Regions from separate parts of the Edwardsiella piscicida genome, predicted to be linked through region 2. Evidence: predicted binding sites of a transcription regulator. Region 2 holds the regulator's gene; each other region holds the start of a gene.

Evidence for each region. Region 2 encodes sigma-54, which starts transcription at its own class of promoters, with help from an activator protein. Its sites were predicted from a motif close to GTTGGCACANNTTTCGCTNT; they were not measured.
Region 1: the regulator sigma-54 is predicted to act here: its motif matches at 4,583-4,602, upstream of glnK (P-II family nitrogen regulator).
Region 3: the regulator sigma-54 is predicted to act here: its motif matches at 5,476-5,495, upstream of glnA (glutamate--ammonia ligase).
Region 4: the regulator sigma-54 is predicted to act here: its motif matches at 4,891-4,910, upstream of L1P05_RS07525 (amino acid ABC transporter substrate-binding protein).

Annotation. Positions count from the first base shown of each region.
Region 1 covers NZ_CP090968.1:1,090,241-1,097,623, forward strand. Annotated here, with positions in the region: gene L1P05_RS04885 (ComEA family DNA-binding protein) at 1-272, shown strand, start outside; gene queC (7-cyano-7-deazaguanine synthase QueC) at 351-1,040, opposite strand; gene L1P05_RS04895 (SgrR family transcriptional regulator) at 1,092-2,804, opposite strand; gene cof (HMP-PP phosphatase) at 2,905-3,723, shown strand; gene L1P05_RS04905 (Lrp/AsnC family transcriptional regulator) at 3,878-4,339, shown strand; gene glnK (P-II family nitrogen regulator) at 4,644-4,982, shown strand; gene amtB (ammonium transporter AmtB) at 5,004-6,284, shown strand; gene tesB (acyl-CoA thioesterase II) at 6,319-7,185, opposite strand; gene L1P05_RS04925 (MGMT family protein) at 7,294-7,383, opposite strand, start outside.
Region 2 covers NZ_CP090968.1:540,170-547,552, forward strand. Annotated here, with positions in the region: gene rapZ (RNase adapter RapZ) at 1-237, opposite strand, end outside; gene ptsN (PTS IIA-like nitrogen regulatory protein PtsN) at 346-810, opposite strand; gene hpf (ribosome hibernation promoting factor) at 930-1,217, opposite strand; gene rpoN (RNA polymerase factor sigma-54) at 1,239-2,708, opposite strand; gene lptB (LPS export ABC transporter ATP-binding protein) at 2,833-3,558, opposite strand; gene lptA (lipopolysaccharide ABC transporter substrate-binding protein LptA) at 3,565-4,122, opposite strand; gene lptC (LPS export ABC transporter periplasmic protein LptC) at 4,097-4,669, opposite strand; gene kdsC (3-deoxy-manno-octulosonate-8-phosphatase KdsC) at 4,666-5,232, opposite strand; gene kdsD (arabinose-5-phosphate isomerase KdsD) at 5,248-6,234, opposite strand; gene L1P05_RS02500 (calcium/sodium antiporter) at 6,289-7,278, opposite strand.
Region 3 covers NZ_CP090968.1:3,688,420-3,695,802, reverse strand. Annotated here, with positions in the region: gene L1P05_RS16845 (putative transporter) at 1-774, opposite strand, end outside; gene L1P05_RS16840 (YshB family small membrane protein) at 996-1,118, opposite strand; gene glnG (nitrogen regulation protein NR(I)) at 1,239-2,654, opposite strand; gene glnL (nitrogen regulation protein NR(II)) at 2,692-3,759, opposite strand; gene glnA (glutamate--ammonia ligase) at 3,987-5,396, opposite strand; gene typA (ribosome-dependent GTPase TypA) at 5,767-7,383, shown strand, end outside.
Region 4 covers NZ_CP090968.1:1,644,439-1,651,821, forward strand. Annotated here, with positions in the region: gene L1P05_RS07500 (anthranilate synthase component 1) at 1-897, opposite strand, end outside; gene rnm (RNase RNM) at 1,245-2,156, shown strand; gene L1P05_RS07510 (L-threonylcarbamoyladenylate synthase) at 2,153-2,773, shown strand; gene L1P05_RS07515 (DUF2766 family protein) at 2,843-3,094, shown strand; gene L1P05_RS07520 (amino acid ABC transporter permease) at 3,278-3,976, opposite strand; gene L1P05_RS07525 (amino acid ABC transporter substrate-binding protein) at 4,046-4,816, opposite strand; gene L1P05_RS07530 (SLC13 family permease) at 4,959-6,077, opposite strand; gene L1P05_RS07535 (helix-turn-helix domain-containing protein) at 6,083-6,481, opposite strand; gene L1P05_RS07540 (DNA polymerase III subunit theta) at 6,515-6,742, opposite strand; gene L1P05_RS07545 (hypothetical protein) at 6,848-7,144, opposite strand.

The DNA.
Region 1 (7,383 bases), 550 kb from region 2:
CGCCGCAGGCCGCCACGGCGCCAGCCGCGACACCGTCGGCGAGCCCCGCCACGCCCAGCGGTGGGGGCGCGGAGCGTGGGCGGGTGAATATCAATCAGGCGTCGGCGCAGGCGCTGTCCGAAGGGCTTAGCGGCATCGGCCTGGAGAAGGCCCGGGCGATCGTCGCCTTTCGTGAACAGCACGGCGCGTTTTCCCGTTTGGAGCAGCTGCTGCAGGTGAAGGGGATCGGCGCTGCGCTGCTGGAGAAGAACCGGGCGCGTCTGGCGCTCTAGCGATAGCGCGGCACCGCGCCGGCGTACGGGCGGTGTCGCGTAGTCTCCGCGTTTGGCGCAGGACGGCGAAAGGGGGGGTTACTGCAGCCCGCTCTTTTGCTTCAGCGCGGCCATCACCGCCGCCGGATCGGCCAGATACTGCTGCAGGCCATGGGCGCGCAGGTGGCAGGCGGCGCAGTGACCGCAGCCATCGCCCTGAATGCCGTTGTAGCAGGTCAGGGTGTCGTGGCGCACCCTCTCTAGCTGACCATAGTAGTCCGCCAGCGCCCAGGTCTCGGCTTTGTTGAGCCACATCAGCGGCGTTTCAAAGCGAATGTCGCGCGCCATGCCCAGGCAGACGGCGTGATTCAGCGCCTGCACGAACTGATCCCGACAGTCTGGATAGCCGGAGAAGTCGGTTTCACAGACGCCGGTGATCACGGCCTCAGCCTCAACCTGGTAGGCATAGATCGCCGCCAGGGTCAGAAACAGTACGTTGCGGCCGGGGACGAAGGTATTGGGAATGCCATCCTCGCTTTGGGTTGGCACGGGGATGTTATCCCGGGTCAGGCTACTGATGGCCAGCTCATTGAGCAGGCCGACGTCCAACACCTTGTGGGCGCTGGCGCCCAGCTGCTTGGCCAGCCGACGGGCCACGTCTATCTCGGCGCGGTGGCGCTGCCCGTAGTCAAAGGTGATGCAGTGGACATCATCATAGCGGTGCAACGCCTGGATCAGGCAGGTGGTCGAGTCCTGACCGCCACTGAAAACTACTACGGCGCGTTTCATGCAATAACCTCAATTGTGCGCAAAAGAAAATATCTGTCGTATGGTAGCCGCTTAGCCCGGCGATGAACAGCCCGCCTCCGGCGCCGGCACCCAGGCCTGACAAAAGTCGAACCAGCCGTGGGCGGTCAACACGATGCCGTTGACCCGGGGCGGAACGCTGACCTGGTAGCGATAGTTGAACAGCGGCGCCATATATCCCTGCGCCATCAGCGCGCCGTACAACTGACGCAGCGCGGCTAAGCGCTGTGCCTCCGCGCGGGCCTGTCGCTGGAGATTGAGGCGCGCCAGCGTATCCGCATAGGCGTTGGCGGGGAGGATCGCCGGCCACAGTCGGTCGGTGCGCGGCCAGTTGTCCAGGGTGGTGCCGGGCGATTCGCCGATGCGTTTATCCCCCAGGATAATGTCTGCCTGAGCCAGCTGGGCATCATCGCTCCAGCGTTTTCCGCTGACGAGCTGCAGCGTGAGGGCGCAGCCGTAGGCGGCCAGGCGGATCTGCAGTCGGCGCGCCAGCTGGTGCAGGGCGGACGCCGGGTAGCTAAGAAGGGTCAGGCGGGGCGGCAGCGGACCGGGCGGCTCGGTGAACGCCGGGATTGCCCAGCCGGGCAGCAGCTCCTCACAGCGTAGCGTGATCCCCTCCTCCTGCGACAGGGCGCTGAAGGTCTGCTCCTCGCGCATCAGGCCGAGCAGCGCGCGCGCCTGGCGCGGAGAGAGGCGTCCCTGACGCAGGTTAACGGCCATGTAGCCAAAGCCCAGGCTGGTGCTGCTTTTGAGACGGCGGGTGTCCTGGGTTCCCTCATCTTGTCCTATCTGTATTCTGACCGCCCTCTGGCAGGAGGGCGGCGCCGTACCGGCCCCGGCGGTGATCCAGTATTCGATGGCGTGCAGATAGGGCCGCCGCAGATGGTAGCCCTCATACTGCTCTAGGCGCAGCAGGGTTGGACTGGCGCTGACCAGGCGGAATGGCCCCGCACCGATATCGGGCTGCTGCGGGTGGGGCAGCAGGCACAGCAGGTTGGCCAGCCGGTGCGCCAGCCAGTAGTCGGGCTGATGCAGGGTAAAGCGCAGGCACAGCGGATGGGGGTGGTCGATAGCGGCGACGCTGGCCAGCAGGGCGCCGGCCTGGGGATGGGCGCAGAGGGCGCGCAGCGTCGCCAGAAGCTGCTCGGCGCCGATCGGTTGGCCGTGGTGCCAGCGCAGATCGCTGTGCAGTAAAAATTGCCAGCATAGGCCGTCGTCGCTGATCTGCCAGTGGTGGGCCAGATCTGGCTGCGGCGCGGCGTTGCCGGGAACGAACCGCGTCAGGCCGGCGTGCAGGGTGTGCGCCAGGTGCTGCTCGGCGCGTCCGCTCAGCCGCAGGGGCTGGATGGGCTCCAGCGGGCGATAGTAAGGAATACGCAGGGTAGGCAGCTCGGCCTGCCACTGGCCGCCGAGGTGGGGCTGCAGATAGGGGGTTAGCTGAGCCGGATCGCGGGCCGCCAGCCGCAGGGCCCCCTGATGGTTGCCCTCGCGCAGCAGGTGCTCCATTAGCTGGCGCCGCAGCTGCGATACCGGAAGTAGGCAGCGCAGGCTGCCGCGCCGCCCGCGCCCGGCGCTGGCCTGCCAGCGGATCCATCCGGCCTCCTGCAGCTGGCCGAGCAGGGTTCGCACGTGGCGATCGCTGCAGCAGATAATGGCGGCCAGCTCGGCGACGGTAACCGACACCGGGACATCGCCGGCAAACTGGTACAGACGTTGATATTGATTAAGGCGTTGCAGCAGGCGCATTAAAAAATCCTGAACTCTTTTTTCTAATTGTTCACTATTAGTTCCGCAAATGCCACGCGATACTGTAGGCCATGCAGTAGCGGTCACAAACGGAGGCGGTATGCGTTTGGCAGCGTTTGATATGGACGGCACTCTGTTGATGCCGGATCACCGCATCGGTGCGGAGACGCTGGATGCCCTGCAGCGCCTGGCGCAGCAGCAGGTCGTTCTCACCTTTGCTACCGGGCGTCACTTTTTAGAGGTTAGCCGCATGACGCGCCGCTTGGGGCTGCGGGGACACCTGATCACCGCTAATGGCACTCGGGTGCATGATCACGATGGCCAGCTGCTGTTCAGCCAGGATCTGGCGCCGGAGGTGGCCTATGAGCTGATGCACGCCGACTGGAGCGATACCGCCTCGCTGCACCTGTTTCGCGACGATGGCTGGCTGACGGCCTGCGATTGCCCCGCGCTGCTGGCGCCCCACCGGGCCGATGGCTTTACCTATCGCCTGACGGATCTGCGCCGTCTGCCGGCTTACGGCGTCAGCAAGGTGTGCTTTATCGATGGTCATGAACGTCTGCTGGCGCTGCAGCAGCGTCTGCGTACCCACTTCGGCCGCGCCGTCGATCTCTGCTTCTCGGGCCATGACTCGCTGGAGGTGATCCCGCCGGGCAGTAACAAGGGCAGCGCGCTGGCGGCTCTGTGCGATCGCCTGAATATTGGTCTGGATGAATGTATGGCGTTCGGCGACGCGATGAACGACCGGGAGATGCTTGGCATGGTCGGTCAGGGATTCATCATGGGCAACGCGCTGACGCAGCTTCGGCAGGCCTTACCGCACCTGCGGGTGATCGGTGACTGCCGCCAGCAGGCGGTGGCGCAACAGCTTTCTCTTTGGCTAACGCAATCTCACCTCACAATTCCCCCGAATCACTGAGGCTATTCAGCCAGCCGGGCTGCGTGTTTGACTGCGCGCACCCGGTTTTCTTTTTATCTTTACCTGCGCCGGACATTCGACGCCGCGGGAAAAAGATTGATTATTGTTGCGTGGATTGGCCTAATTGGAGGAAATATTTCTCCCGGAGCCCCCTATGCTGGATAAAATTGACCGTAGCCTGCTGAACATGCTGCAGCGGGACTGCACCCTCTCGCTGCAGGTGCTGTCAGAGGCGGTGAACCTGACGTCGACTCCCTGCTGGAAGCGGCTAAAGCGTCTGGAGGAGGAGGGTTATATTACCCAGCGGGTCGCGCTGTTGGATAAAGAGAAGCTGGGCCTCGGGCTGACGGCGTTTGTGGCGATCAAGACCCAGCACCACAGCGCGGAGTGGTATCGCAACTTTGTGCAGCAGGTGGAGCATATGCCGGAGATCCTGGCGTTCTACCGCATGGCCGGTGAGTATGATTACCTGATGCAGGTGCAGGTTGCCGATATGAAAAGCTTCGATGATTTTTATAAGCGTCTGGTCAACGCGGTAAAGGGGCTGAGCGACGTCACGTCGAGCTTTGCCATGGAGCAGATTAAGTTCACGACGGCGCTGCCGCTGCGCGAGTAAGCCGTCTTTCCCGCTAACGGTCATCTCCTCACCCCGCTGACCGTGCCGCTATGCCCGCGTTTCCCGAATCCTGCCAATATTGCGCTCCCGACGGCGTCGCCGTCGGGGCGATCGCGCGTCTCCGACGTCTAACCTGCACCACGGCCGGCGCATTGCACCGTTTTGGTGCTATTGCCCCTGCCGTTCCGCCGTGAATCATGCGCCATCCCGCGTGGGCGGCGGGATCTGTCGCCCGCCTTCTGGGTTGGCATGACCTTTGCTCATAATTTTTGTGAATGAATCCACTGACAGAGGAGGGGGCGTCATGAAGCTGGTGAGCGCGGTGATCAGGCCGTTCAAGGTGGAGGAGGTGCGCGAAGCGCTGTCGGCCATCGGTATTCAGGGGCTGACCCTGACGGAGGTGAAGGGATTCGGTCGACAGAAAGGGCACGCTGAGCTTTACCGCGGCGCCGAGTACAGCGTCAATTTTTTACCCAAGGTCAAAATTGAGGTGGCGCTGGAGGATGAACGGCTGGAGGCGGTGATCGACGCCATTCGCCAGGCGGCCTGCAGCGGAAACATTGGTGACGGTAAGATTTTTGTTGCCGAACTGACGCGCGTGGTGCGCATTCGCACCGGCGAGTGCGATGACGCGGCGCTGTGATGGCTGGCATGGAGGTGTGAGATGAGGCGAGTACGCAGGGGAATGGTGGGCATGGCGCTGCTGCCGGGGGTTGCGCTGGCCGGCGCGCCGCAGATGGATCGGGCGGATAATGGCTTTATGATGCTAGCGACGGCGCTGGTGCTGTTGATGACTCTGCCGGGGATTGCACTGTTTTACGGCGGCCTGCTGCGCGCCAAGAACGTGCTGTCGCTGATGACGCAGGTGATGGTGACCTTCGCCGTCGTGAGCGTGCTGTGGGTGATCTATGGCTATACGCTGGCGTTTGGCAGCGGGAACGCTATCGTTGGCAACCTGCACGCGCTGTTGCTCAAGGGGATCGGACTGCACGAGGTGACCGGCTCGATATCGACGCTGGTGCACGTGGCCTTTCAGGGATCGTTTGCCTGTATTACGGTGGCGCTGGTGACCGGTGCTCTGGCTGAGCGGGTTCGGTTTTCGGCGGTGCTGATCTTTGCCGCGCTGTGGTTTTCGCTCTCCTATGTGCCGCTGGCCCATATGGTCTGGGGCGGGGGCTGGCTGGCCGCCGACGGTGCGCTGGACTTTGCCGGCGGGACGGTGGTGCATATTAACGCCGCCGTGGCAGGACTGCTGGGCGCTCGCCTGCTGGGACGGCGCAGCGGCTATGGACGGGAGTCGTTTAAGCCGCACAGTTTACCCATGGTCTTTCTGGGCACCGCCATTCTGTATATCGGTTGGTTTGGCTTTAACGCGGGCTCCGCCGGCGCCGCCAACGATATTGCTGCGCTGGCGTTTATCAACACGATGATCGCCACCGCCGCCGCCATTCTCTCTTGGGTCTTGGCGGAATGGGGGTTACGTGGGAACCCCTCCCTGCTAGGCGCCTGCTCCGGTTGTATTGCCGGGCTGGTGGCGGTGACGCCGGCGGCGGGCAGCGTGGGTGTCGGCGGTGCGCTGCTGCTCGGCCTGATCGCGGGGGCGGCAGGCCTATGGGGCGTGGTGGCGCTGAAACGCTGGCTGCAGATAGATGACGCCTGCGATGTCTTCGGCGTGCACGGCGTCTGCGGTATCGTCGGCTGCCTGGCGACTGGGGTGCTGAGCGCCGCCTCGCTGGGCGGTACGGGCTATGCCAGCGGTGTCACCATGGGTCATCAGCTGTGGGTTCAGACGCTGAGCGTGCTGGTCTGTGTGATCTGGTCCGCGGCGGCGGCGCTGATTGCCTATAAGGCGGCGGATCTCTGCGTGGGGCTGCGGGTCAGTGAGGATCAGGAGCGCGAGGGGCTGGATGTGACGAGCCACGGTGAGAGCGCCTATAACCGCTAGATGCACGGCGCCGCGCTGCGGCGCCGCAGGGCACTCAGCGCGCCGGGTGCTGTCGAATGACCCCTTCCTGTGCGGAAGAGGCGACCAGACGCCCCTGCCGGTCGAAGAACTGACCGCGGACCAAGCCGCGGGCGCCGGAGGCGGAGGGGCTGTCCACCGCGTACAGCAGCCAGTCGTCGAGGCGAAAGGCGCGGTGGAACCACATGCTGTGATCGAGGGTCGCCACCTGCATGCCGGGCTCAAGAAAGCCCTTGCCGTGGGGCTGAAGCGCCGTCGGCAGGAAGTTAAAGTCTGAGGCATAGCCCAGCAGGTATTGATGCACCCGCGGATCGTCAGGAAGGACGCCGTTGGCGCGCAGCCAGACGTAGCGCTGCGGCGGGCATACGTCGCCTTTGAGTGGGTTATGGAAGGTGACTGGGCGCATTTCAATGGCCTGTTCACGGGTGAACGTATCGCGGACGGCCTCGGGGATCAGGTGCCGCAGCGAGCGGGCGATATCGGTCTCGCTGGGCAGGCCTTCGGGACCGGCGACCTGCGGCATGCTGCTCTGGTGTTCAAACCCCGCCTCCAGAGACTGGAAAGAGGCCGTCATATAAAAGATAGGCTTACCATGCTGGATGGCGTTGACCCGGCGGGCGCTAAAGCTGTTGCCGTCGCGTAGGACTTCGACATCATAGACGATCGGCATACGGCTATCGCCGGGGCGCAGAAAATAGCTGTGGAATGAGTGCAGCTGGCGCTGGGCGTCAACGGTCTGTTTGGCGGCATACAGCGCCTGACCGACAACCTGGCCGCCGAAGACCTGGCGCAGTCCCAAATCCTCGCTTTGCCCTCGGTAGATACCCTGCTCAATTTTTTCGAGATTTAATAGGTTTAACAGCTGCTGTAACGCCTGACTCATTGGTAATACCTTATTTTGTAACGGTGGGAGACCTCGGTAACGCGCTGGCGATGGGGCCAGGGGCGCCGATACGACGCCCCGCACGCAAGGGTAGCACCGGAGACGGGGCTATGGCTGCCAGCGCAGGCGCGCCAGGTCGAGCCGTCCATCGGCATTGACGTCGATCCCTTCGGCCTGCAGCGCGCTGCGCTGGCGGGT
Region 2 (7,383 bases):
CGTAAAGCTCTCCGGCAGATGGTCCATCGCCGTTTCCAGCACCTCCGGCGATTCGGGCATGTTACGTACGTCAATGCTGACCGCCGCGGAGGTATCCCGGGTGGCCAGCGTGCGCGCCAGCTCCGGCAGTAGCTCGACCGGTAGGTTATCGACGCAGTAGAATCCCATATCTTCCAAGGCGCGTAAGGCCACGGATTTCCCTGAACCGGAACGGCCGCTGACAATCATCAGCACCATATCACCACTCCCCTGTTGTTATTGTTACGCGGGTCGGTATTGCCTGCCCACTCATCATACTATCAAGCCCGGATCGTCAGCGATAGCCTCGGATCGCGCGGGCGAGGATCATTCGGTGATGATCTGGTACAGATCTTCATCGCTTTGCGCCGCGCGCAGGCGGCGGCAAACGCCCTTATCCGAGAGCTTTTGTGCCATCAGCGATAGGGTTTGCAGGTGTGTTTTGCACTGATCTGCCGGCACCAGCAGGGCAAACAGCAGGTCGACCGGCTGATTGTCAATGGCGTCGAAGTTGATAGGCTGATCGAGGTGAATAAAGACGGCGATGGCGCGCAGGGTATCCTCTTCCAGCTTGCCGTGGGGGATAGCGATCCCGTTGCCGATCCCGGTACTGCCCATGCGCTCCCGGGTCAGGATGGCGTCGAAGACGACCTGAGTCGGCAGGTTGAGCTGGGCGGCAGCCAGTTCGCTGATGATTTCCAATACGCGCTTCTTGCTGGCGCAGTGGACGGCGTTGCGCGTGCATTCAGGAGTCAGCACGACGCTTAAGGGCATAGTTAAGTCATTACTCATGGTGTTTTTTCAAAAAGGCTGCTGTGTGCCGGCGACGCGGAGCCCCTAAGGCTTAAACGGCCCACCCTTGCAGGGTAGGCCGCCGGTCGGTAGGCTGGCGTGCCAGCCATAAGGCAGTGTTAATGTTGTTTCAGTTTGTCTTTATGCTTGTTTAACTGGCGGGCCAGTTTGTCTATCAGGATATCGATAGCGGCGTACATGTCTTCCTGCTGGGCCGAGGCGTGCAGCTCTCCCCCGTTGATAAACACCGTTGCTTCGGCGATATGATCGACCTTTTCAATACTGAGAGTGACGTTGACCTGATTGATCCGGTCAAAATACTGCTCAAGTTTGGCAAATTTCTCGCTGACAAACTGACGGATAGCGTCAGTAATTTCAAGATGGTGTCCAGTAATGTTGAGCTGCATCATGTCTTCCTTCTCGGTGTGTCACACCAGCTGCTTACGCTGGTTAGACGGTGGAATGGACAAAGACTCTCGGTATTTTGCAACGGTACGCCGGGCGACCATGATACCCTGATCCGCCAGCAGGGTGGTAAGTTTGCTGTCGCTCAGAGGCTTCGCCGGATTTTCCGCCGCTATCAGTTTCTTCACCAGTGCCCGGATCGCCGTGGAGGAGGCTTCGCCACCATCCTCGGTATTGACGTGGCTGGAGAAGAAATACTTCAGTTCAAAGATCCCCCGCGGGCTGTGCAGGAACTTCTGCGTCGTCACGCGGGAAATCGTCGACTCATGCATCTCTACCTGCTGCGCGATGTCGGCCAGCACCATGGGCTTCATCGACTCTGCGCCGTGCTCGAAAAATGCCTGCTGCTGTTCGACGATACAGCGGGATACCTTCAGCAGGGTATCGTTACGGCTTTCCAGGCTCTTAATCAGCCACTTGGCCTCCTGCAGATTGCTGCGGATAAACTGGCTATCGCTGTCGCTGCGTGCCTGGGCGCCCAGCGCCGCGTAGCGCTGGTTAATGTGCAGGCGCGGGACGCTGTCCTGATTGAGCTCGACTACCCAGCGTCCCTGGTGCTTATGGACCAGCACGTCGGGGATAACGTAGTCGGACTCGCCGGTATTAATCGAGAGCCCTGGCCGCGGGTCGAGGCTCTGAATGAGCTGCATCGCCTCCTTGAGCACCTCTTCCTTTAGCTTAGTCGAACGCATCAGATTTCGGAAATCGTGATTGCCCAGCAGATCGAGATGGCGATCGACAATGCTGCGCGCCTCGTTTAAATAGGGGGTATCTGGCGCAAACTGGGAGAGCTGCACCAGCAGGCAGTCTCGCAGGTCGCGGGCGGCAACCCCGACGGGATCGAAACGCTGAATGCGCTTTAGGACGGCTTCGACCTCCTCCGGCAGCGCGTGCTCATCGCCGAGGCTCTCCAGGATCTCCTCCAGCGAGGCCGTGAGGTAGCCGGTGTCATCGACGGCATCCACGATGGCGGTCGCAATGGCCAGATCCGTTTCGCTGAAGGGGGTAAGCTCGACCTGCCACATCAGGTAATCCTGCAGGGTCTGGGTCGTTTCCCCCTGAAACACCGGCAGTTCGTCGTCGTGGTAGTCGGTTCCTGTTCCTGAGGGGGTGCCGGCGGTGTAAATTTCATCCCAGCTGGCGTCCAGCGGCAGCTCATCCGGCATTTCGCGCTGTTCTAGCGCATCGCGGGTATCAAGCGGGTCGTCGTCATCGCGTGCGTCGGCATCATCCTGCACGCGCTCGTCGTCGGCGCTATCGCCGTCGGCTTCGTCATTCGGCTCCAGTTGCTCCAGCAGCGGGTTACTTTCCAGCGCCTGCTGGATCTCTTGCTGTAGCTCCAGCGTAGAGAGCTGCAGCAGGCGGATAGCCTGTTGCAGCTGTGGCGTCATGGCCAGCTGCTGGCTGAGTCTGAGTTGCAAGCCTTGCTTCATAATCGCGCGTTCTGTTCCTTGATTGCTGACAGTGGTGGCCGGTGGTGCGCAGCGGCGCTCGCCGGCGAAAAAACAAAGAGTCGGCATGGCAAGGCGCCCCTAGCGGATATGACGCCTCGCCAATTTACAGCCGGAACTCTTCACCCAGATAGACGCGTTTGACCTGTTCGTCGGCCAGGATCTCGTCGGGAGAGCCGTAGGCTATCAGATTACCCTGGCTGACGATGTAGGCCCGCTCGCACACGTCCAGCGTTTCACGCACGTTGTGGTCGGTGATCAGCACCCCGAGGCCGCGATCGCGGAGGTGTTCGATAATTTTTTTGATATCGATAACGGAGATGGGATCCACCCCGGCAAAGGGTTCGTCCAGCAGAATAAACTTGGGGTTGGCGGCCAGCGCGCGGGCTATCTCCACCCGGCGCCGTTCGCCGCCGGAGAGGGATTGCCCCAGGTTATCGCGCAGATGGGCGATATGAAACTCTTCCAGCAGCTCATCGGCCCGATCGGCGCGCTGCTCTGCGTTGAGATCGTCGCGGATCTCCAGCACGGCCATCAGGTTATCGTAAACGCTCAGGCGGCGGAAAATGGAGGCCTCCTGCGGCAGATAGCCGATGCCGCGACGGGCGCGGGCGTGCAGCGGCAGCAGGCTGATGTCATCGTCATCGATGATGATGCGCCCGGCATCGCGCGGCACGATACCGACCACCATGTAGAAGGTGGTGGTCTTTCCGGCGCCGTTCGGGCCGAGCAGGCCGACGATCTCGCCGGAGTTTACCGTCAGACTGACGTTCTCTACGACCCTGCGCCCTTTATAGGACTTGGCCAGGTTTTCCGCAATTAATCTTGCCATAACGAATCAGTTACTCTTCTTCTGAGGCGCCGGTTTGGCGTTGCCTTTATCTTGCAGCTGGGACGGCAGCAGCACGGTCGTTACGCGCTTGCCTTTATCGCTGAAGGCCTCCATCTGCTGCTGCTTCACCAGATAGGTAATCCGATCGCCCTCGATGTTGCTGTCGAGCTGCTTCAGAAAGGCCTTTCCGGTCAGAATGACATAGTCTTTGGCCAGTTCATAGCGCAGCTGTTGGCTGTGACCCTCGACCGGCTTGCCGTTATCCTGCATCTGATAGAAGGTGACCGGGTTACCGTAGGCCTCAACGATTTCGCTACCCTGCTGTCCGTTAGGGCGGGTGACGACCACCTTATCGGCGGTGATCTTGATGGTGCCTTGGGTCACGATCACGTCGCCGGTGAAGGTGGCGACGTTGCCCTGCATATCCAGCGACTGCTGCATCGAGTTGATGTGGATCGGCTGATCGGTATCACCGGTAACGGCCAGCGCAGAGGCACTGGCGCTCAGCAGGGCGCCGGCAAGGATCAGATCACGCAGTTTAAGGGTGCTTGCTTTGAATTTCATAATAGGTGTTTACCTTGTCAATCAACCGTGCGGTTTTATCCCGCATATTTCCGCGCATCTTCAACCCATGAGAGGTGAAATTGCTGCCGTACAGCGTGACCTCATCATCCGAGCTTATGTCCTGAGTAACCAGATTCACCTGCGCATTATCGGTGGTAATCCTTTCCAGTTGCGAGGTCGGCGTCAAACTATTGACCTCTACATTTCCATAGAGATACAACATGTTATCGTTCGTTAGCTTGGCCTTGTCAGCGCGAACGGACCAGGTCGCTGCGGCCTGGGGATCGAAGGTCGTCAGCACCGGCCGGGTAAACCAGGTCACGCCCTGTTCGCTGTAGTGCTGTACATCCTGCGCCACCAGCTTATAGCTCAGCTTGCCGCTGGGATCGTAGACGACGGTCAGGGTGTGCTGGCTCTGGTAGTTCGGCGTATTGGGATCCAGCGTCGTCGGCGCGCCGTCGGGCGAGTTATCCGCCAGATTCCAGCCAATCAGCGCCAGCGCGATCAGGGTCAGCAGGATGATCACCCAGCGTTTGCTCGTACTCATATCGACAGCCCTTTGGCTTGATCCAGGTTGCCCTGGGCCTGCAGGATAATGTCGCACAGCTCGCGCACCGCACCGCGGCCGCCGGCGATGCGGGTGGTGTAGTGCGCGTTGGGCAACAGCAGCGGGTGAGCGTCGGCGACGGCGACGGACAGTCCGACGCGTGCCATCACCGGCCAGTCGATCAGGTCATCGCCGATATAGGCCGCCTGATGGGGGGCCAGCTGCAGATCGGCCAAGATGCGCTCAAAGGCGATAAGCTTGTCGGACTGCCCCTGATACAGGTGCCGGATACCCAGCGTGGCGGCCCGATCGGCCACCAGCTGCGAACTGCGACCGGTGATGATCGCCACGTCAATCCCCTGGGTGACCAGGCAGCGAATGCCATAGCCATCGCGGACGTTAAACGCCTTCAGCTCTTCACCCTGGTTGCCCATGTAGATCAGCCCGTCGGATAAGACGCCGTCCACGTCGCAGATCAGCAGGCGGATCTGCGCGGCGCGCGCCATGACATCGGCGGAAACCGGTCCATAGCAGGTGGCAATCGGGGAGGTATTCTGTTGCATGCAAGCTCCGTTTCTTCAGACTACGCCGGCGCGCAGCATATCATGCATATGCACCACGCCGATCAGCCGATCGTTTTCGGCGACCAGCAGCGAGGTGATGTGGCGATCCTGCATGAGGTTCAGGGCATCGACCGCCAGCGCCGTGGGACGAATGCGGATCCCCCCGCGGGTCATGACGTCGGCGATTTTGGCATTATTTAAATCAATGCCCATATCGAATATACGGCGCAGATCACCGTCGGTAAAGATCCCGTCAATATGTGCATCGGGGCCGCAGATGACCGTCAGCCCCAGGTTTTTGCGGGTGATCTCCAGCAGGGCGTCGCGCAGCGAGGCCGTTGGCGAGACCGTCGGCACCTCGTCTCCGCTGTGCATAATATCGCTGACGCGCAGCAGCAGCTTGCGGCCCAGCGCGCCGCCGGGGTGAGACAGGGCAAAATCTTCCGCGGTGAAGCCGCGCGCCTGCAGCAGCGCCACGGCCAGGGCATCGCCCATCACCAGGGTGGCGGTGGTGCTGGTGGTCGGGGCCAGGCCCAGCGGGCAGGCTTCCTGCGGAACCCGGATGCACAGGTGGATATCGGCCGCGCGGCCCATGGCGCTGTCCGGATTGTTGGTCATGCAGATCAGCGTGACGCTCTGGCGCTTAAGGACCGGAATGAGCGCCTGGATCTCTTGGGATTCACCGGAGTTGGAGATAGCCAGCACGACGTCGCGCGGCTCTACCATGCCCAGGTCGCCATGGCTGGCTTCGCCCGGATGGACAAAAAAGGCGGAGGTGCCGGTACTGGCGAGGGTGGCGGCAATCTTACGCCCGATATGGCCCGATTTGCCCATCCCCATGACCACTACCTTACCGCTGCAGCGCAGCATGGCCTCACAGGCGCGGCTGAAGTCCTGGTTGATGAAATGGTCCAGCTGCGCCAGTCCTTCTCGCTCGATACGTAGGACATCTTTCCCTGCCTGCTGAAAATCAAAATCCGGCTGAAATTCCATATGTGACATTTTGTTTTCTCACGTCTCGCAAAACCACTGACTCGGCGGATCCTGCCCGGGGAGTCAATCCCAATACAACATCAGCGAAGGCTGCGTATACAGCAGCCCGATATAGGCGATAAACGCACACAATAGCAGCGCGCCCGCGAGGCGGCCGATGCTGTGCCTACGCCGTAGGCACAGCAGGGTCAGCACCAGCGTAAAGGCCAGCATAACCCAGTAGTCGCGGGCGAACGCGGCGCCGTCGATGAGGGGATTGCGCGGGCCGATTAATGCCGGTATCCCCAGTACCACCAGAATATTGAAGGTGTTGGAGCCAATGATATTCCCCAGTACAATATCATGCTCGCCCTTTATGGCGCCGGCGCAGGCCGTTGCCAGCTCCGGGAGGCTGGTGCCGACGGCGATCACCGTCAGGCCGATGATCAGTTCGCTGACGCCCAGATAGCGGGCCAGCACCGTGGCATTGTCGATCACCATGCGAGAGGCCAAGGGCAGGATAATGAACCCGAGCGCCATCCACAGCAGGGCGACCGGTAGACCGGTATCCCGCGGCAGCTCCGCGATCTGCTCTCGGGCATAGCTATCCTGACCGCCCGGCATTACCCTGTGGGCCATTTTAAGCATTAGCCATAAGAATGCGCCGAAAAAGGTCATTAAAATAGCACCATCAATACGATTAAGCTGATTGTCATACAGCAAAAAACCGCACAAGATAGTGGCCCCCAGGGTCAGGGGCAGTTCGCGACGCAGGATATCGGAGCGTACGGACAGTGGGCGGATCAATGCCGCACAGCCAAGGATTAGCAAGATATTGGTGATGTTCGACCCCAGAACGTTACCAACGGCCGTATCTATTTGATTATGCAGAGTTGCAGTCAAGGATACGGTCAATTCGGGCAGGGATGTTCCCATACTGACGATGGTCATGCCGATGACCAGCGGAGCCACGCCCAGCGCATGCGCAACGGCCGCTGCGCCGTACACCACACGGTCTGCGCCATACACTAAAAGTAGTAAACCGATGAGCATTAGCAGGGTGGCGAGCAGCATGCAGGATCCTTGGGTGAATGAAGTCCGGACCTCAGTGTCCGGCGACACAGTTTCTAACGTCTAACTGAACGCGGTCAGTCGGCCACCGATACCGCTGGCAGTAAG
Region 3 (7,383 bases), 610 kb from region 2:
GAGCAGATCGCCGATTTCGATCTGGGTGGTGGGCAGCGGCACCATGAGGAAATCGCCGCGCTTGAGGCGCGAGCAGACGATGGTGTCGCTATTCAGGATCGGTACCTCCTGCATGGACAGCCCGCTCAGGTTGGGGTTGCGCACCATGATGTTCATGGTTTGCAGCAGCTCGTGGCTATGGCCGTTGCGCGAGTCGAAGTCACGCGCCTCGGCGTCGATATTGATGCGGAACAGCAGGCGTACCAGCCACATCACCAGCAGAATGCCGCAGATGCCGAAGGGATAGGCCATGGCGTAGCCCATCCCCATCAGATCTATCTGGGATGGATTGGACCCCAGATCGGTCAATATCTGCTGCCCGGCACCCAGCGCTGGCGTATTGGTGACGGCGCCGGAGAAAATGCCCAGAATGATCGGCAGAGGAACGGCAAACAGCTTGTGAATGGCGGCGGTAATCAGCCCGCTTATCAGCACCATTAGGACGGCAAAGGCGTTGAGGCGTAGGCCGGAAACGCGCAGCGAGGAGAAAAAGCCGGGCCCCACCTGAATACCGATACTGTAGACAAACAGGATCAGGCCAAACTCCTGAATAAAATGCAGCATATCGCTGTTGAGATCCAGCTGGTAGCGCTGGGCAAAATGGCCGACGATGATCCCGCCGAACAGGACGCCGCCGATCCCCAGGCCGACGCCATAGATCCGCCAGTTACCAATCCACAACCCAAGCACTGCGACCAGTGACAGCATACTGACCGTAAGGGCGATATCGCTCATGATACATCCTTGATGATTAAACGACTCCGGTGAAACGCGCACGACCGGATGATCCGCTGGGGTAACGGAAAACCCACCTGTACATTGTTACAGAGCGTCGGTAAATGGACTGTGTCACACGGCACAGCCCGGGTATTTAATGGATATCCTAGCAGAGATTCTTCCGGGGACGCTGGGGGCTCAAGGCGCGCCATGATGGTCACGCCTTGAGCGTAGAGAGGTTATCCCAACAGGTGGAGCAGCGCGGCGCACAGCACGGCGGCAACGGCGGCATGCGATGATGGCCCGCCGCTGGCGCTGAGTTCGGCGCCGTGGGAAACCATGGCGTACAGCGAATCGATCATCATTATTCTCCCGTTAAAACGCAGCCGATCATACTCGCCCGCGCGGGGGTGTAAAGATCGCGAGTGGCGTTTTTTTGTGCGCTAAGCAGCGTTTTTGACCGAGGGTATCTTCTCCCGCCATTACTCCATTCCCAGCTCTTTCAGCTTGCGGGTCAGGGTATTGCGGCCCCATCCCAGCAGCCTGGCTGCCTCTTGCTTATGGCCCTGGGTGTGGCGCAGGGCACAGTTCAGCAGCGTACGCTCCATTTCCGGCAGGGCTTCCGCCAGCAGATCCTGCTGGCCGCTCTGCAGGGCATGCTCCGCCCACTGGCTCAGCAGCCGTGGCCAGCTGTCCGGCGAAAGCGCCGCCGGCTGACGCTCATCGCGCGCGCTGTCAAACAGCTCCGCCGGCAGATCCTGCGTCAACACCTCTTGGCCTGCGGCCATAACCGTCAGCCAGCGGCAGGTATTCTCCAGCTGGCGAACGTTGCCAGGCCACGGCAGACGGGTCAGCGCCGCCTCGGCCTCCGGGCTGAGCACTTTGGCCTCGACGCCCAGCTCCTGCGCCGCCACTTTGAGAAAGTGGCGGGCTAGACGCGGAATATCCTCGCGCCGCTCACGCAGCGGCGGAAGATGCACGCGGATCACGTTAAGGCGGTGGAAGAGATCTTCGCGGAACATCCCCTCTTGCACCCGCTGCTCCAGATTCTGGTGGGTGGCGGCGATGATGCGTACATCGACCCTGACCGGCGCATAGCCGCCGATGCGATAAAACTGTCCGTCGGCCAGCACGCGCAGCAGGCGGGTCTGAACGTCCAGCGGCATGTCGCCGATTTCATCGAGAAACAGTGTCCCGCCGTCCGCCTGCTCAAAGCGCCCCTGGCGGATCTGGCTGGCGCCGGTAAAGGCGCCTTTTTCATGGCCGAACAGCTCGGATTCGATCAGATCGCGTGGAATCGCCGCCATATTCAGGGCGATAAACGGCGCCTTGGCGCGCGGGCTGTGGCGGTGCAGCGCATGGGCGACCAGCTCTTTCCCGGTGCCCGACTCCCCATTGATCAGCACGCTGATGGAGGAGCGTGACAGGCGTCCGATAATGCGAAAGACATCCTGCATCGCCGCCGCCTCTCCGATGATATCGGCGCTGGGATCGCTCCCCGGCACCTGGCGCGCGGGCTGCTGCTGCTCCTGATAGTGGCTGATGGCGCGTTCGACGAGCGCGACGGCTTCGTCAATATCGAACGGCTTGGGCAGATAATCAAAGGCGCCCTGCTGGTAGGCGCTGACCGCGGCATCCAGATCGGAGTGGGCCGTCATAATGATGACCGGCAGCAGCGGATGACGTACTTTTATCTGCTGCAGCAGCGCCAGTCCGTCCATACCGGGCATACGGATGTCTGACAGCAAAACGTCCGGCGTCTGAGCGCTCATCGCCGTCAGCACCGCCTGACCATTTTCAAACGTGGCACAGCGCAAACCTGCGCCGGTCAGCGCGCGCTCTAAGACCCAGCGGATGGCACTGTCGTCGTCGACTATCCAGACGAGACCCGGTTGCATTGTCATGGTGACCACCTGTTGCGTAAAGGGGCGTGGGCTATTTGCGGATTGGCAAATACACCGAAAACTCGGTGTGGCCCGGCCAGCTGTTAAACTCGATTTTGCCCTGATGCTGATCGATCAGGCTCCTTGCAATCGACAGGCCAAGCCCGGTGCCTCCGCTGCGTCCGCTCACCATCGGGTAGAACAGCGTATCCTGCAGCTGGGCGGGGATCCCTGGCCCATCGTCTTCAATGTCTATGCGCGCCGCCAGGCGATAGCGCTCGCCGTGCAGGGTGACCTGTAGCGCGGTACGGGTACGCAGGGTGATGGTGCCACCCTGTTCACCCAGCGCCTGCAGGGCGTTCCGCGTGATGTTCAGCAGCACCTGCTCTATCTGCTCCGGATCGTGATTCAGCTCCGGCAGGCTGGGATCATAGTCGCGCAGCAGGGTGATGTTCCCTGGGCACTCCAGGGTGACCAGCTGACAGACCCGCTCGGCGACCTGATGAATGCTCTGGGTGACGCGCTGCCCCGGTCTCTGGGGGCCCAGCAGACGATCGACCAGGTTGCGCAGGCGATCGGCCTGCTCAATGATCACCTGAGTGTATTCGGTCAGGGCCGGATCCGGTAATGCCCTGGCCAACAGCTGCGCTGCCCCGCGTAGCCCGCCTAGGGGGTTCTTGATCTCATGGGCCAGCCCGCGCACCAGATCGCGGGCGGCGACCTGCTGGGAGTGCTGGAGCTGCTCCTGGCTCAGGCGACGCTGGCTGTCCAGGGTTGAAAGCTCCAGCAGGATCTGCCCTTCGCTCAGGGGCTGGGCCGTCAGCGCCATGATGTGCGGCTGGCTGTCGACGACCAGCATCACCTCGTTGTCGGTAAAACCCTGCCCGGCGTGCAGGCTGATGCGCATCATCGCGATATCCAGGGAGAGATAGCTCAGCAGATCCGGCAGCGGTGTGCCAAACAGCTTGCGCGGACTCTGCGCCAGCAGCTGCTGCGCGGCCGGATTGGCATAGCGAATGACCAGATCGTCGTCCAGAACCAGGATGCAGGTCATCAGGGCATTCAGTAGCGGTCCGGCATCGGGTAAGTCACGGTGGGGCGGCGTAGGGTGTTCAGCCATTTGCGCACTCCTGCACTATTTTGGTGCAATAGGATGCCTTGCACTGTAGCATGCTTTCGCTGTCCGTGCGGGGGCGCGGAGAATTTTTTCTCTGTCCTGCGGCGTACGGCGAAAAAAACCCATCCGAAGATGGGCTGAAAGTTTCCACGGCAACAAAAACGGATCTCTTCGCGTGGAGCGTTCGGCAAGGACCCGGTACGGCGCCGGGTCGCCTGGCGTGCGTCGCGTTATACGCTGTAGTAGAGTTCAAACTCGACCGGGTGCGGTGTCATGCGTACGCGTTCCATTTCTGACTGGCGCAGCTCGATGTAGGCATCGATGGCATCGTCGGTAAAGACGCCGCCGCGGGTCAGGAACTCGCGATCGCTGTCCAGCGCGGCCAGGGCCTCATCCAGAGAGCCGGCTACGGTCGGGATCTCTTTAGCCTCTTCCGGCGGCAGGTCATACAGGTTTTTATCCATGGCGTCGCCGGGGTGGATTTTGTTGATGACGCCATCCAGGCCGGCCATCAGCAGGGCGGCGAAGCACAGGTACGGGTTGGCCGCCGGGTCAGGGAAACGGACCTCGATGCGGCGAGCCTTCGGCGACGCCACCACCGGGATACGAATGGAGGCGGAGCGGTTGCGGGCAGAGTAGGCCAGCATCACCGGCGCTTCATAGCCCGGGACCAGACGCTTGTAAGAGTTGGTGGTCGGGTTGGCCAGGGCGTTGATGGCCTTGGCGTGCTTGATCACCCCGCCGATATAGTACAGCGCGGTTTCAGACAGGCCGCCGTACTTGTCGCCGGCAAACAGGTTGCTGCCGTTTTTAGACAGAGACATATGGCAGTGCATGCCGGAGCCGTTGTCACCGAACATCGGCTTGGGCATAAAGGTGGCGGTTTTACCGAAGGCATGGGCGACGTTGTGCACCACATATTTGTAGATCTGGATTTCGTCCGCTTTCTTGGTCATGGTGTTGAAGCGGGTGGCGACTTCATTCTGCCCGGCGGTGGCCACCTCATGGTGGTGAGCTTCTACCACCAGTCCCATTTCTTCCATGGTCAGGCACATGGTCGAGCGGATATCCTGAGCCGAATCAACCGGCGGAACCGGGAAGTAGCCGCCTTTAACCGCCGGACGGTGCCCTTTGTTACCGCCCTCGTATTTGGTTGAGGAGTTCCATGCGCCTTCGATGTCGTCAATGGCAACGTGGCTGCCGTTGATGCTGCTGCCGAAGCGGATATCGTCGAACAGGAAGAACTCTGGCTCCGGCCCGAACAGTACGGTGTCGGCGATGCCGGAGGCGCGCAAAAAATCTTCGGCGCGCTTGGAGATGGAGCGCGGGTCGCGGTCGTAGCCCTGCAGGGTGCCTGGTTCCAGAATATCGCAGCGAATGATCAGCGTTGGCTCTTCATAGAACGGGTCGAGTACCGCGGTGGTGGGATCCGGCATCAGCACCATGTCTGACTCATTGATGCCTTTCCAGCCGCCGATGGAGGAGCCGTCAAACATCTTGCCTTCTTCGAAGAAGTCGGCGTCAACCTGATGAGCCGGAATGGTGACGTGCTGCTCTTTACCCTTGGTATCGGTAAAGCGCAGATCGACAAATTTAACTTCGTGCTCATTCAGCATCGCTAAGATATGTTCAGCGGACATACTCTACTCCCGGTTTCTTTGGTCGCCGTGCAACGGATCACGGATGATAGAAAGTGGTTTTAGCCATCGTGCTGTAGCATTAGCGAGAAACGTGCCAACTTTACAAATTGCCCGGATGGCGCATAATTACCTTACTCTGACGCTGTGTCAGGCGGCACTGATGGAGCCGAGTGCTCCATAATGGTGCAAAACACTTCAGCAAACGCACAATCTTGGTGCAAGCTGTTTATTCCCGCGCCGTTTAGCATCGTGAATAGGATCACAAACCGCCATTCGTAGCATTGTTTCTGCGAGAAGCTTGTGATCCTGTTTAGTCCCTCGCTTAATACGTGTACAATAGCGCGCTATTTCTAATGCCTGAGGCAAAGCTGTGATCGAAAATCTGCGTAACATCGCCATTATTGCGCACGTTGACCATGGGAAAACCACCCTGGTCGACAAACTGTTGCAACAATCCGGAACCCTGGGTGAACGTAACGACGCGACTGAGCGCGTAATGGACTCCAACGATTTGGAGAAAGAGCGTGGGATTACCATCCTCGCGAAAAACACCGCCATTAATTGGAATGGCTATCGCATCAACATCGTGGATACCCCGGGGCACGCCGACTTCGGCGGCGAGGTAGAGCGTGTGATGTCTATGGTTGACTCGGTTCTGCTGCTGGTCGACGCAATGGATGGCCCGATGCCGCAGACCCGCTTCGTAACCCAGAAGGCGTTCGCCAACGGGCTGAAGCCGATCGTGGTTATCAACAAGGTTGACCGTCCTGGCGCGCGTCCGGACTGGGTTGTCGATCAGGTCTTCGATCTGTTCGTCAATCTGGGCGCGACCGATGAGCAACTGGACTTCCCGATCGTCTACGCTTCTGCTCTGCAGGGGATCGCCGGCCTGGACCACGCCGACATGGCCGAGGATATGACTCCGCTGTTTGAAGCTATCGTCGAGCATGTAGCTGCGCCGGACGTTGATCTGGACAGCCCGTTCCAGATGCAGATCTCCCAGCTGGACTATAACAGCTACGTTGGGGTTATCGGCATCGGCCGTATCAAGCGCGGTAAGGTGAAGCCGAACCAGCAGATCACCATTATCGACAGCGAAGGTAAGCGTCGTAACGGTAAAATGGGCCAGGTTCTGGGCCATTTGGGTCTGCAACGTATCGAGACCGACCTGGCGGAAGCCGGCGACATCGTCGCGGTAACCGGCCTGGGCGATCTGAACATCTCCGATACCCTGTGCGATCCGAGCGCCGTTGAGGCCCTGCCGCCGCTGACCGTCGATGAGCCGACCGTCAGCATGTACTTCTGCGTTAACACCTCTCCGTTCTGCGGTAAAGAAGGCAAGTTTGTGACTTCTCGCCAGATCCTAGAGCGTCTGCAGAAAGAGCTGGTGCACAACGTCGCCCTGCGCGTTGAAGAAACGCCGGACCCGGATGCGTTCCGCGTTTCCGGTCGTGGCGAACTGCACCTGTCCGTGCTGATCGAAAACATGCGTCGTGAAGGCTATGAGCTGGCGGTATCCCGTCCGAAGGTTATCTATCGTGAGATCGATGGCCGCATGCAGGAGCCGTTTGAGCAGGTCACGCTGGATATCGAAGAACAGCACCAGGGCTCCGTGATGGAAGCGCTGGGTATCCGTAAGGGTGAGATCCGCGATATGTCTCCGGATGGTAAGGGTCGCGTACGCCTGGATTACATCATCCCGAGCCGTGGCCTGATCGGCTTCCGTACCGATTTCATGACCATGACCTCCGGTACCGGTCTGCTGTACTCTACCTTCAGTCACTATGATGACGTGCGTCCGGGTGAAATCGGCCAGCGTCAGAACGGCGTGCTGATCTCTAACGGCCAGGGTAAAGCGGTTGCCTACGCGCTGTATAGCCTGCAGGATCGCGGCAAGCTGTTCCTGGGTCACGGTGCTGAAGTCTATGAAGGCCAGATCATCGGTATTCATAGCCGCTCCAACGACCTGACGGTTAACTGCCTGACC
Region 4 (7,383 bases), 1.1 Mb from region 2:
CTGATCCTGCATGAAGAACATGTAAGGGCTGGGGTTACTCTGCTTCAGCTGGCGATAGGCGGCCAGCGGGGCGGGACACGGCAGCGTGAAGCGGCGTGAGGGGACTGCCTGAAAAATGTCGCCGGCGAGGATAGCGCGCTGCATGTCGCGGACGATCGCGCCGAACGCCTCATCATCCCGATCGACCTCGACCGTTAACGGCGGACAGGGCGCAACGGGTGTCGCCTTGAAGGGGCGCTGCATCTCCGTCAGCAGAGCATCCAGGCGTCGCTGCAGGCGCTGGTACTCATCCGCCGCGGCGCTGAAGAGGCTGGCCTGCAGGCGGGCGCTACCCTGACGATGGTCGAGGATCAGCAGAGTTTCGGCCAAATAAAAGCAGAGGTCGGGGCAGCGCGGCCCTGCGCTGAGGTGTGGCAAGGGCTCAAAGCCGGCGACCAGATCATAGGCGAACAGGCCGCCGAGTAACATGGCCTCCGGCTCGGCGTCCGGCGTTGGCTGGCAGGAGAGCAGGGTACGCAGCGCGTCGAATACCGACGGGGTGTGCAGCCGGCTGTCTTCATCCTGCTCATTATCCTGCGCGGGAAAGGTGAGCGTACAGCTGTGGGCCTGACACGTACAGGCTACGTCTGGGGGCAGGGCATGACGCAGGGTGGTCAGCAGGGCGGCGCCGTTGGCGCTTAAGGACTCCAGGGTGACCTCTCGCTCACGCGCGGTAATACGCAGGGCGCTATCGATGATCAGGAGACTTTTCAGGTGGTGCTTACTGGCGATATCGGCAGACTCCAGCAGCAGCGTCGCCGGGCGCTGGGCACACAGTTGTTCAAAAAGCAGCGTCGGATCCGCGGAGTAAGCGGCGCTGCGGGTTAATACGGTCACGGCTGTTTTGGCCTGATGCATAGAATAGATCCCTGACGGTCATACACGGCGCGGACATAAAAAAGCCCGCATTATGCGGGCGGTAATAACGCAGGCGTACGGTTTCTGCGCGTTTATACCGCCTGAATGCGATGAGGACGCCACCCGCGTACGATGACGATGTCGCGAGATTGACACGGTATTTTCTGCATGACGCGCTCCGATTGGCTTCTGAGTGAACTTGCGTACTAGTAAACTAGTTTCGTGGTTCTATGTCAATGCCGCGGCGCATTTTTTCATCATCTGTGGCGTTGGGTCGCTATCCGCATTAGTGCCACAGAGCGTAAAACGCTATGATGAGGGTCATAACTGATTTGCAGTGGAGATCCATGGTGTTAGCGTATTTCCCAGAGGGACGCCCGGCGCTGTTTGATTTACACAGCCATACCCGGGCGTCGGATGGGCTGTTGAGCCCTGAGGCGCTGGTGGCGCGGGCCGTGGAGCGGAGCGTCACGACCCTGGCGATCACCGATCACGATACGTTAGGCGGCATCGCCGCCGCCCGTCGGGCGATCGCCGACCAGGCGCTGCCCCTGGCGCTGATCGCCGGCGTAGAGATTTCTACGCTGTGGGAGCATCATGAAATTCACGTCGTGGGATTGAATGTGGACGTGGACTGCCCGGCGCTGGGCGCTTTTCTGACGCTGCAGGCGCAGCGACGCGACGAGCGCGCCGCGGAAATCGGGCGCCGCCTGGCGCGTGCTCGGATTGAGGGTGCGCTGGAGGGTGCGCAGCGCCTGGCGCAGGGCGCGCAGTTGACCCGGGGGCATTTTGCCCGCTACCTGGTCGAACGCGGCTACGCGACCTGCAGCGCAGACGTGTTTAAACATTTTCTGGCGCGCGGTAAGACCGGCTATGTTCCCCCGCAGTGGGGCTCGATTGCCGAGGCCGTGACGGCTATCCATCAGGCGGGCGGCGTGGCGGTGCTGGCGCATCCCGGGCGCTATCGCCTGAGTGGCAAATGGCTGAAACGCCTGCTGACGACGTTCTGCGCCGCCGGCGGCGACGCGCTGGAGGTTGCCCAGTGCCAGCAGCCGCCCCATGAGCGTCACCAGCTGGGGCTGCTGGCTCGCCAGTTTGCGCTATCGGCATCGCAGGGGTCTGACTTTCATCAGCCTACGCCCTATCTGGATCTGGGACGAGGCCTTTCCTTACCCGATGGGGTGCTCCCCGTCTGGACGCATTGGGCTTCGCTGCCGCAGGCTTCCCAACCCGGCGCGAGTCTACTGGAGGCGTTATGAGTCAATTATTTTATATTCACCCGGAAAATCCGCAGCCGCGCCTGATCAAACAGGTGGTGGAGGTGCTGCATAAAGGGGGGGTGATCGTTTATCCCACGGACTCCGGCTATGCGCTGGGCTGTATGCTGGAAGAGAAAAATGCCATGGAGCGGATCTGCCGCATCCGGCGCATCGACAGCAATCACAACTTTACCCTGGTATGCCGGGATCTCTCCGAGCTCTCCAGCTATGCCTTTGTGGACAATGCGGCTTTCCGCCTGCTGAAAAACAATACGCCGGGCGGCTATACCTTTATTCTGAAGGCGAGCAAAGAGGTTCCCCGTCGGCTGATGAGCGAGAAGCGCAAGACCATCGGTCTGCGAGTGCCCTCCAACCCGATTGCGCAGGATTTGCTGGCTGAGCTGGGTGAGCCGCTGATGTCTACTACCCTGATGCTGCCGGACAGCGAGTTTGCCGAGTCCGACCCGGAGGAGATCCAGGAGCGGCTGGGTAAGCAGGTGGATCTGGTGATCCACGGCGGCTATCTGGGGCAGCAGCCGACGACGGTGATCGACTTGACCGACGATACGCCGTTGGTGGTGCGCGTCGGCGCCGGCGATCCCAAGCCCTTTCAATGAGGCAGACGGCGTCGCCGTATGCCCTGTTTTTATTTGCCGTTGTTAATTGTGGTTAATTAAGGAAACGCTATGTCGCAGATACTGAGTGAGCGCGATGAGCTGGCCTCCGATCTGGTGGCCTGTCAGCTGGTGATCAAGCAGATCCTGGATGTGATCGAGGTGATCGCCCCGGCCGAGGTGCGTGCCAAGATGGCGCAGCAGCTGAAAAGCATTGATTTTAACCAGCGGGGCATCGATGAGGTGACCCAGCGCGGAGTGCAGAAAGCCATCGCGCTGATCGAGCTGAAGTTTTCTGGTGAGCCGGAGAGCGCGGCGCATTAAGGTGATGCTCTGCACAGTTTAACGAAAATAAATTGTTAAAAAAATGTAGTGTGATAGCCTGTGATTGTTGAATAATTTCGACATAGAGTTTCTCATTGCATTTGAGCCCGCGGGAATTGCCTGCGGTTTTTTTTTGTCTCGCGTCCCCCGGCGACGCCGGGGGAGCGTGATGACGTTGATGGCTTACTCGTAGCGACGGTAATAGCGCTCCAGACGCAGCTGCAGCTTGCCGAGCAGGGTGCTGAAGGCCAGGTAGATCAGCGCCGTTTCGCTGTAGATGATCAGCGGTTCATAGTTGACCGCCACAATGCGCTGGGCGGCGAGAAACATCTCCGGTACGGTGATCACCGCGGCCAGGGAGGTATCTTTTATCAGCGAGATAAAGGCGTTGGAGAGCGGCGGCAGGCTGACAAAGACCGACTGCGGCAGGATCACCCGACGCATCGCCTGAGCGCTGCTCATACCGATGGCGCTGGCCGCCTCCCACTGACCCCGCGGGACCGACAGGATCGCGCCGCGTACGATTTCCGAGCTGTAGGCGCCGACGTTGAGAGTAAAACCGATCAGCGCGGCGGGAAAGGCATCTAGCGTGATCCCGGCGCTCGGCAGACCATAAAAGATCAGGAACAGCTGTACCAGTAGGGGGGTTCCACGGAAAACCCAGACATAGAAGTCGGCGCAGATCTTCAGCGGGCGAATGGCGTATAGGCGGATTAATGCGGTGGTCAGCCCCATCAGCAGGCCGCCGCAGAATGAGAGCAGCGCCAGCGGTATGGAGAAGCGCAGCGCGGCGGAGAGCAGCGGCCAGAAGGCGTCAACGACCGGCTGCAGCCAGTCGGGATGCGGCAGGGTATCGAGCAGGGGGGACAGCCAGTGGGGCATCATGGGGACTCCGTATCGGACGCCCGCCGCGAGAGCGGCGGGATAACGCCGGACATACGCGGCGGACGATTATTGAGAGACGTCGCTGCCGAAGTAGCGCTGAGATAGGGTCTGGTACGTGCCATCGGCGCGGATCTCGCTCAGCGCACGGTTCAGCGCTGCAACCAGCTGGGGCTGGCCTTTACGCACCAGAATCGCGGAGTCGGCGCGCTGATCCGCGACGGCCACCACCTTGAGGGGGGCATTGGGCTTATGCTGCCGAAAGTCGAGATAAGAGAGGTTATCGTTTAGCGTCGCCGCCGCCCGGCCGCTGATCACCAGCTCCAGCGACTGGTTGAACCCGTCGGTCGGCACCAGGTCTGCGCCATAGTGCTCCGCCAGCTTGGCATAGTTGCTGGTGAGGCTCTGGGCCGCTTTCTGCCCGCGCAGATCGTCAAAGCTTTTGAGCTGGGCATTGTCGCTGCGGACGATCAGCACCGCCTTCGCACCCACGTAGGGATCGGAGAAGTCAAACTTGGCCTGGCGCTCCGGGGTGATCCCGACCTGATTGATCACCGCATCGTAGCGTTTGGCCGATAGCCCGGCGATCAGTCCGTCCCAGCGCCCCTCGACAAAGACGGGCTTCAGCCCCATCTTGGCGGCCACGGCGCGGGCGATATCGACATCAAACCCGACCAGCTTGCCGCTGGCATCGTGGTAGGTATAAGGAGGATAGGTTCCCTCGGTGCCAAACTTGATACTGCCTGCGGACTGTATCGCCGCTAACTCGTCGCTACTCTGGGCCAGCGCACCGCCGCTCAGCAGGGTGAGGGCCAGCAGAGCCCGGGCTGTTTTTTTCATCATATTCCCGCCTCATTTATGGTTTGGTGTTGTTCGGATGCGGCCGCAGGTGACCGATGAGAGCAGGCTAACCGATAGCGTGATCTTTGCTAAATCACATTGTGGGATTATTAATAACCAGAAGGAATAAGCTCTTCGGAGGCTACAGTAGCCCGCCGCCGATCAGCGTCGCCAGCAGCAGCGCTGGGAGGCTGTACAGATGAAATAGGCCCCAGATACGGCGCCCGCCGGCCATGCGCAGGGCGATCAGGTTGGCCATCGAGCCCAGCGCAACGCCAAAGCCGCCGATATTGACGCCATAGGCCAGGGGGAGGCTGGGTGGCTGAACGCCCAGCAGCAGGATGGTGGCGGGAACATTGCTGATGAGCTGGCTCAGGGCGATCGCCGCCAGATACAGCGACGTCCCCTGCATCTGCGTCGCCTGCTGGCTGAGCCCCTCCAGCTGCGGCAGACTTATCAGCAGACGAACATCAATAAACATGATGATAAAGACGGCCAGTAGAGGCCAGTCGATGCGACGGAGGGTCGCTGGCGCCAGGTAGAGCAGCACCGCCGCCAGCAGCAGCAGCCCCGACGCGGGATAGCCGGCGTCGATGGCGGCGATAAACAGGGGATACAGCGCGAGACAGCTCCACAGCTGACGGCGTCGCCGATCGGGCGGCGCGGCGGCGTTGGGGAGTATGAGGCGGCGGCGCGGCGTCGACAGGCAGGTCAGCAGCAGCAGTAGGGCGCTCAACGTCGCCGCCAACGGCAGCATCTGCGCGATAAACGGCCAGAATCCCCACCCCGAGTGACCCCAGATCAGGATGTTCTGGGGGTTGCCTATGGGGGTGAGCAGCGAGCCCACGTTGACCGCCAGCGCTTCGAGCACGATCAGCCGGGTGACTGCCATGTTGGCCAGCTTTTTCAGGGCCAGGGTCAGCGGTACCACGATAAATAGCGCGACATCATTGGTCAGAACGGCGGCGAGCAGCAGAGAGGCGACGACCAGCAGCAGGGCGATGGCGCGCTCGCTGTGCAGTCGGGCGATGATACGCCGTCCCAGCCAGTCAAGGTAGCCGCTGCTCTCCACCCCTTTGCTCAGCAGCAGCAGACCGGTCAGGGTGATAATCGTACGCCAGTCGATGGCGGCGGGTAGGCTACTGAGCGGCAGAGGCGTAAAGGGTAACAGGGCGATGGCGAGCAACAGCGGCAGTAGCAGCAGCGGATCGCGCAGTAGGGATGTCAGACGGCGTGCGGCGGCACGGTAGCGGCGAGACATGGCCGTCAGGCGCTTTGCGCCGCGGCGGCATACTGGTGATGTAGCGCCGGCGCTGGCGTCGTGGGCTGCTCGGCCTGCAGACGGTAGCGGGTCGGCGTCATACCAAAGTGTTTACGAAACATATAGGTAAAGTGGGACTGAGAGGCAAAGCCATAGCACAGCGCGATATCGATGATCCCCTCATCGCTGTGACGCAGGCGCCGGGCGGCGCCGGTGAGTTTGCGCAGGCGAATATAGCGCCCCAGCGACATACCGGTGGTTTCTCGGAAGATCTTTTGCATATGCCATAGCGAATAGCCTGAATAGCGCGCCAGCTCATCCAGGTAGATATCGCGCCCCAGGTGTCGCTCGATCCATTCGCTCAGGGCGCAGACCAGTGCGGCATTGCGTTGTTGCTGGGTCATCGGCTCTCCGCGGCGGAAAATGGCCTGGTCACCTTAGCGGTGACCGTCCATATCATAAGGGAGGGTCGGCAGCGTCAGGGTGCGGTAATACTGCAGGCGCTCCCGGAAATAGCCGCGCAGCGCCTCGGGTTGTTCGCGTTCGACCTGTTCAGCGATCACCGGCATATGGTAACGCTCTTTATAGGACACCCCACTGGCCGCCAGATCGACATTGATGCGATCCATCTGTGCCTGGGGCAGCGTCGCCAGATTAAAACTCATAATAGCCTCCGTTGAGTATCGGACTATTATTTCAGAATTTGGCGGAGGGAAAAAGGGCTGGCCGCCGCGCTGATGCCAGAAGCGCATCGGGCGGCGGCCGGAAAATCAGAAGGGATTAGAGTGGCGCGGCCCTTGGGTTATCGGGCGGCGCGGGCGCAGCAGCGCAAGCAGACCGCCTACGATGGCGGCGCTTAAGACCACCAGATTAAACAGCAGGAAACCGGCCATCAGCATGGTCATCATGACAACGGCGCTCACCAGCATCAGCGCCTGGCGCAGTTTACCCTCCAGCCCCATCTTGCGCGACTGGCGCGACAGATACATCCGCCAGTATTGCATCTGCTGCTGCAGAAAACTACGCAGGCGGCCGGTGGTCGAAGTGGCAGAAGAAACGTCGGTCATAGAAACTCCTTTAAAACCCGGCGGGATCGCGCGGGATAGTGGCAGCCTACGGGATCCCTGGCTCCCGGCACAGTGGATTTAGGCAATTTTACGCCCCTGACAAAAGCTGACACGGCTATCGGGACGCAGCGCATTACAGCAGAAAGATCTTAAGAATTGCTTACGGCATCGCCGCGGGCGCGGCCTGTAAATTATTCACGGCATATGCATTGATTTCGTGTAAAATAAGCGCCCGCGTT